Regions from separate parts of the Collinsella sp. AM36-4AA genome, predicted to be linked through region 2. Evidence: predicted binding sites of a transcription regulator. Region 2 holds the regulator's gene; the other holds the start of a gene.
What was found. The regulator NrdR, encoded in region 2, represses ribonucleotide reductase genes. The targets are predictions, from matches to a motif close to AAACACNATATATNGTGTTT.
Positions count from the first base shown of each region.

Region 1 (3,412 bases), on a different contig from region 2:
AATCCGCCGCGCAGCGCTGTTGCCGAGGCGTGGGTGCTGCCCGAGCGCCAGTATCTCTACGCGCGCCCCAGCGAGCTTGGCCAGACATTTAACTTTGAGTTCGCCAAGGCCACTTGGACCTATGATGACATGCACGCTGCAATCGAGGAGGGCTTGAAGGCAGCCATCGAATCCGATTCCGCCTCGACCTGGGTACTTTCCAACCACGACGTGCCTCGTGTGGCGACGCGCTTCGCCCTGCCGCAGATCAAGGCGACGCGCTACCACCAGATTGCGCTCGACTGGCTCTTACGCGACGGGTCGTCTTATGACGAGGACCGTGAACTCGGCGAGCGCCGCGCGCGGGCGGCCCTTTTGCTTGAGCTGGCGCTTCCGGGCTCGGCATACGTGTATCAGGGTGAGGAGCTCGGCCTTTTTGAGGTGGCTGACATCCCGTGGGCTGCACTCGAAGATCCCACTGCGACCAATACGCACGGATCGAAGCGCGAGAAGGGGCGCGACGGCTGTCGTGTACCCCTGCCGTGGGTGGCGACGGACGATCCCGCGCAGGGCGGATCGTTTGGATTTTCGCCGATGGACGCCGATGCGGCGCCCCATCTGCCGCAGCCTGCATGGTTTTCCGATTACGCTGCCGATAGGGAAGAGGCGGACCCGACATCGATGCTTGCGCTCTATCGTGACGCCCTCTGGCTGCGGCGCAAGCTGCGCGGGTGCGCTAACGATCTTGCGTGGCTCGATCTTGACGGGCGCACCGGCCTTGCGGATGGTGCCGAGGGCGCTGAGGGCGGCGTCATCGCCTATCGCCGCGACAGCGGCTGGGCGTGTGTGACGAACTTCGGTGCAGCACCCGTGGAGCTGCCAGCGGGCAAGGTCCTGCTCACCTCATCACCGCTTGCAGACGGCAGACTTGCGCAGGACAGCTCTGCCTGGATCATGCTCGCTGAGTTGTAGGGGGCCTCTTGCGGCGAGTTTGCGTTTGCTCGCGCTTTCCGTGGTGGCTGATGTCTTCGCGAGGTTCGAGAGGGCGTCGCAAAACTTTTCAAAAAAAGTTCTTGCATAGGATGCGGGTATCACGTAAGATTAATCCTCGTAAGCGGACATGGCTCAGTTGGTAGAGCACAACCTTGCCAAGGTTGGGGTCGCGGGTTCGAGCCCCGTTGTCCGCTCCATTTGGGCGTTTAGCTCAGGGGGAGAGCGCTTCCCTGACACGGAAGAGGTCAGAAGTTCAAATCTTCTAACGCCCACCAAATGTTCACAGCCCAGAGGCTTAGCCTCTGGGCTGTTTTGTTTTGCTCGCCAAATGGGTCGCCAAATACGTCACCAAATTTCGAGTTTTTTGATCTTCTGGGATGCTTCTCAGTAGTCATCCGAGAAAACTCTCATCTTCTCTGTTTGCATACACATATCTTTCAAGGATTCGTGCCGCGGTTACATGGGGCTCGGCAAGGCACGACCGCAACATGTTGGTCAAGCATAATCTTTTGGATTCTTTTGGCGTGAGCGGCTTGGTTTTGGTAGGATTTGTCAGCGGCTTGACTAAGGGGGTTTTATAACTGCCATGCAGGTAGCCGTGTTGGTAACGTTTTACCGACTTGCCAAGAACCCCTCATAATTAATGCGTCTGCAAAATGACCAATTGCTTTGACCTGCTGAAACACTATATGTTGTGTTTGAACTAAAAAAAGAATACAGGATATAGATGCCTCTTTGTCGTATGATAGATGGCGGACAGAGAACGAGGACCTTATTTGCCCCATTTGGATAGATCTTTGAGCCGCTTGATCGGCCGCGAGGATTGTCCGCATGAGGACCTATGGTTTATCGAGAACACAGATTGCGCGACGGCGCCGCAAGACAGGGGCAAGCCCTGCCGGGCATCGTTTGGCTCTGAAGCGCAATGAGACTACGACGCGAAAGAGGCAAGAGGATGAAGATCATCAAGCGCAGCGGCACCGAGGTTGTCTTTGACATCGATAAGATCGTCAATGCGATTCGCGCCGCAAACTTGGAGGTCGAGGAGAGCTCTCGTCTAACCGACCGCCAGGTGGTTTATGCGGCGCAAAACGTCGCCGAGGCATGCGAGAACGCGGGCCACACCGTTTCGGTCGAGGAGATCCAGGATTTGGTCGAGGACGAGATCATGCGTCTCGACTGCTACGAGGTCGCCCGCCACTACATCATCTATCGCTATGTTCAGAGCCTGAAGCGCCAGAAGAACACGACCGATGACAAGATCCTGTCGTTGATCGAGTGCAATAACGAAGAGGTCAAGCAGGAGAACTCTAACAAGAACCCGACCGTCAACTCCGTTCAGCGCGACTACATGGCCGGCGAGATTTCCAAGGACCTGACTCAGCGCGTGCTGCTGCCCCAGGAGATCGTGGATGCCCACAACGAGGGCCTGATCCACTTCCACGATTCCGACTACTTTGCCCAGCACATGCATAACTGCGACCTGGTGAACCTGGAGGATATGCTCCAGAACGGCACCGTTATCTCGGGCACGCTGATCGAGAAGCCGCATAGCTTCTCGACTGCCTGCAACATCGCGACGCAGATTATCGCCCAGGTTGCTTCTTCCCAGTACGGCGGCCAGTCTATTTCGCTGACCCATCTCGCCCCCTTTGTTGAGGTGAGCCGTCAAAAGATTCGCGGCGAGGTTGCCCGCGAGCTCGAGGAGCTCGGTGTTTCGGCATCTGCCGAAAAGGTCCGTGAGGTCGTTGAGGACCGTCTGCGTGACGAGATCCGTCGCGGCGTCCAGACGATTCAGTATCAGGTCGTGACCCTTATGACCACCAATGGCCAGGCGCCGTTCGTGACGGTCTTTATGTATCTCAATGAGGCCCGTACGCCCCAGGAGAAGCACGACCTTGCCATGATCGTGGAGGAGACGCTTCGTCAACGCTATGAGGGCGTTAAGAACGAAGCCGGTGTGTGGATTACCCCGGCATTCCCCAAGCTTATCTATGTACTCGAGGACGATAACGTTCACGAGAATTCCCCGTACTTCTACCTGACCCAGCTTGCTGCCAAGTGCACCGCCAAGCGCATGGTGCCCGACTACATCTCCGAGAAGAAGATGCGCGAGCTCAAGCTGTCGAAGGGCGAGACCGCCGGCAACGGCGATTGCTACACCTGCATGGGTTGCCGCAGCTTCTTGACGCCCGACCGCTCGGGCAACGGCTTTAACAATGTCGCCAACGCGCTGAACTATGACCCGACCAAACCCAAGTACTATGGCCGCTTTAACCAGGGTGTTGTGACCATCAACCTGCCCGATGTCGCGCTGAGCTCGCATCAGGACATGGACAAGTTCTGGAAGATCTTCGACGAGCGCCTTGAGCTGTGCCACCGTGCTCTGCTGTGCCGTCATGAGCGCCTGATGGGCACGCTTTCGGATGCCGCGCCGATT
Region 1 is NZ_QSHS01000008.1:47,363-50,774, forward strand. Features, by position in the region: gene DW850_RS04150 (glycoside hydrolase family 13 protein) at 1-951, shown strand, start outside; tRNA gene DW850_RS04155 (tRNA-Gly) at 1,094-1,169, shown strand; tRNA gene DW850_RS04160 (tRNA-Val) at 1,173-1,247, shown strand; gene nrdD (anaerobic ribonucleoside-triphosphate reductase) at 1,928-3,412, shown strand, end outside.
Region 1: the regulator NrdR is predicted to act here: its motif matches at 1,653-1,672, upstream of nrdD (anaerobic ribonucleoside-triphosphate reductase).

Region 2 (3,412 bases):
GCCTCAAGACGCTCTTCGATGCCATGAAGCTCGAAAACGTCACAGTTCTGGACTACGTGAACGACATGGCGGCCCTCATGCACGGCTGCGACCTGGCAATTCTCAAATCGGGCGGACTCACCGTCACCGAGTGCCTATGCGCACATCTGCCGATGATCCTGCTGGGCAAGTCCTATGGCCAGGAAAAGGCCAACACCACCATGCTCACCGGCATGGGCGCCAGCATGCATGTCACCACCGCACGAGAACTCATCGTGACGCTGCGTCATCTCCACGATCATCCCGAGTCGCTCAAGGCACTGCTCATCAACGGCGAAGTACTACGCCGACCCCACGCAGCCGAAGACATCGCCATCGCAACCATGGAGCTCGTAGGCAAACCCCAAAAGCGCAAACGAGCCTTCTGCCGCTTCTACTGGGGCGGAAAACCCGCGCATATCCGCTAGCGTCTTTATGTCCGCTTACCTGCGGGAGGCCCCTATATATCATCCCATGCTCAAACATTCTCGCTTCGCTGCGAAACTGCGCGTGGGACGATATATAGGGGCCTCCCGCAGGTAAGCTGCGTTTACGTACTAGCAGCTATACCAGATTCCCCTCCAGTAGAATCTGCAAAGGGGAACCAGAAAATATAAATACAGTAAGTCGATGCGACAAAGGAGGTGACCCTTCATCGCATCGACTTACTAGAAAAGTAAATATTGTTTCAAGCGAGTAGCCGCCCGCCCGGGGCTTACCTATATCGTTCCACGCGCAGTTTCGCAGCGAGCGAAGCGACGCGAGAATGTTTGAGCATGGAATGATATAGGTAAGCCCCGGGCGGGAGGGATACGAGCGCCCTAGGCGATGCCGCTGGAGCCGAAGCCTCCTTTGCCTCGGTCGGTTTCGTCTAGTTCTTCTACTTCAATAAGGTTGACCGTGGGGACTTCTTGGATGACGAGTTGGGCTATGCGGTCGCCTTTGTTGATTTGGATGTCGTTGGAGGGATCCAAGTTGATAAGGATAACCTTAAGCTCACCTCGATAGTGAGCATCAATGAGGCCCGGCGTGTTGACTATAGACAGGCCCTGCTTGATGGCCAAGCCGCTGCGGGGCTGGACGAAGCCGGCGTAGCCATCGGGCAGGGCGATGGCCAGCCCCGTAGAGACCAGACGGCGTTCGAAGGGCTTCAGGACGCAGTCCTCGTTGGAGCGTAAATCCAAGCCGGCATCGGTGGGATGGGCGTATTTGGGAAGCTCGACGGTGGGGTCGAGACGCTTTATGTTGACGGAAATGTTGGACATGGAATCACCTTAGCTTGTCGAGCTCTTGCAGAAACTCATCGACGTCTTTGAAATCACGGTAGACCGAGGCAAAACGGATGTACGCAACCTTGTCGATCTTAGCCAAGCGCTTGAGCACCATGTCACCCAACTCATGGGACGTGACGGCCGTCAGCGTGCGAGAGCGAAGCTCGACCTCGATGTCATCGATAATCTCATTGAGCTTCTTAGTGTCGATATCGCGCTTGATGGTGGCGCGCATCAAGCCGACGAGCAGCTTATTGCGATCGAACCGCTGCTTGGTTCCGTCTGACTTAATGACCTCGATTGGGTCTTCGCATCGCTCGAACGTTGTAAAGCGATAGTTACACGAGCAACATTCGCGGCGGCGCTTAATGGTGTTATTTGACTCCTGCATACGGGAATCAACGACGCGGGTATGTGCCTTGCCGCATTTGGGACAGCGCATGGTACCTCCTCTTAAACGATAACAAGGGTACCATGCGCAGCGCGATAATGATTACGAACGAGCAGGAACCTTAAGATGCGCACCGGCGGCGAGCGAACCATGCTCCAGATGATTGACGTTACGGATCATGTCGGAAGTCTCTTGCGTGGAAAGGCCTTCGATTGGATATTCCTCGGCAAGCGACCAAAGAGAATCGCCAGGCTGAACGCGAATGGTCTCGTAGGTAACGTTGGAAACGGACTCGGCATACGCGGCATGACGAGCGCTAAAGACCGACGTAGCGAGGACAAAGAAGAGCGTAAGCGCAACGGCGACGGCGACAATCGTCGGAACCTTCAGGGCAACGCGGGCCGGCGCGACTACAGCCTGCTGATTGCGCGCAGGCTTTACGGTCAAAGGCTGAAAGCCGGAGCGGCCACCCTGAACAACCGTAAAAGTGGGTTCTGCAGGCGTCTCGAGCTTAAGGGCGAGGTTTCCCTGGACCATATTCGTTGCGTTCATCATGTTCTCCTCTCGCGTGTTTTGCTGAGAACAGTTTTATCAAGCCGCGCGGACAAAAATGTCTAGCGCGAGAACGAATGTTCGGTTATTATTATCTTCGAACAGTTGTTCCTGTCAAGCAAAATTCGAACATTTGTTTGACATGGGTAGAGAGGATGCCCTGATGGCTCGCAAAATTACCAAGCGTCAGCAGCAAATTTACGACTTCATCAAGGAATATCAGCAGGAGAAGGGTTATCCGCCCAGCGTGCGCGAGATGGCTTCTGCCGTGGGCCTTTCCTCCCCCAGCACCGTGCACGCCCATCTCTCTGCCCTTGAAGCGCGCGGGCTACTCAAGCGCGATGCCACCAAACCGCGCGCCCTGGAACTCTTTAACGAGGATGGTTCCTCTGTCTCAATTTCCAAATCTGACGAGCCCACCGCACCTCGCGGAACGGTCTCGCTACCGCTCGTTGGTCGTGTCGCGGCTGGGATTCCCATTCTGGCAGAGCAGAATATCGAAGACACGTTTACTATCCCGACCGAAATCGCCACTGATCAGGGTTCCTTTATCCTTGAGGTGCATGGGAGCTCAATGATCAATGTCGGCATCTTCAATGGCGATTACATCATCGTCCGTGAACAAAAGAGTGCCATGAACGGCGAAATTGTCGTGGCCATGATTGATGGTTCGGCGACCGTCAAGACGTTCTACAAGGAGCAGGGGCGTGTGCGCTTGCAGCCCGAGAACGACACCATGGAACCTATCTATGCAACGAATCCCGTTATCCTGGGCAAAGTCGTCGGCTTGATGCGCCGGTTCTCGTAATGCAAAAACGCATAACCATCTTTGATACCGTCCGCGGGTTTACGATGATTTCTATGGCAGGTTTTCACGCTTGCTATGATCTCGCCTACCTGTACGGCTGGGATATGCCTTGGTTTACCCAGACTGTCTTTCAAGACGTCTGGCGCGCCAGCATCAGCTGGGTATTTTTGTTTATCGCGGGTTGGATGTGCACGCTCTCACGCAACAATGCCAAACGAGCGGCTAAGTACGCTGCCGCAGCTTTGGTCGTCTGGATCGCAACAACGCTCGTATCGGTCGACGATTCAGTGAACTTTGGCATCATTTATTGCATGGCGGTGTGCACCGCGGTGGTTGCGTTCACCCGTCCGTTACTCCAAAAATTACCGGGCT
Region 2 is NZ_QSHS01000002.1:9,866-13,277, forward strand. Features, by position in the region: gene DW850_RS01265 (glycosyltransferase) at 1-446, shown strand, start outside; gene dut (dUTP diphosphatase) at 840-1,283, opposite strand; gene nrdR (transcriptional regulator NrdR) at 1,288-1,731, opposite strand; gene DW850_RS01280 (LysM peptidoglycan-binding domain-containing protein) at 1,783-2,232, opposite strand; gene lexA (transcriptional repressor LexA) at 2,396-3,040, shown strand; gene DW850_RS01290 (heparan-alpha-glucosaminide N-acetyltransferase) at 3,040-3,412, shown strand, end outside.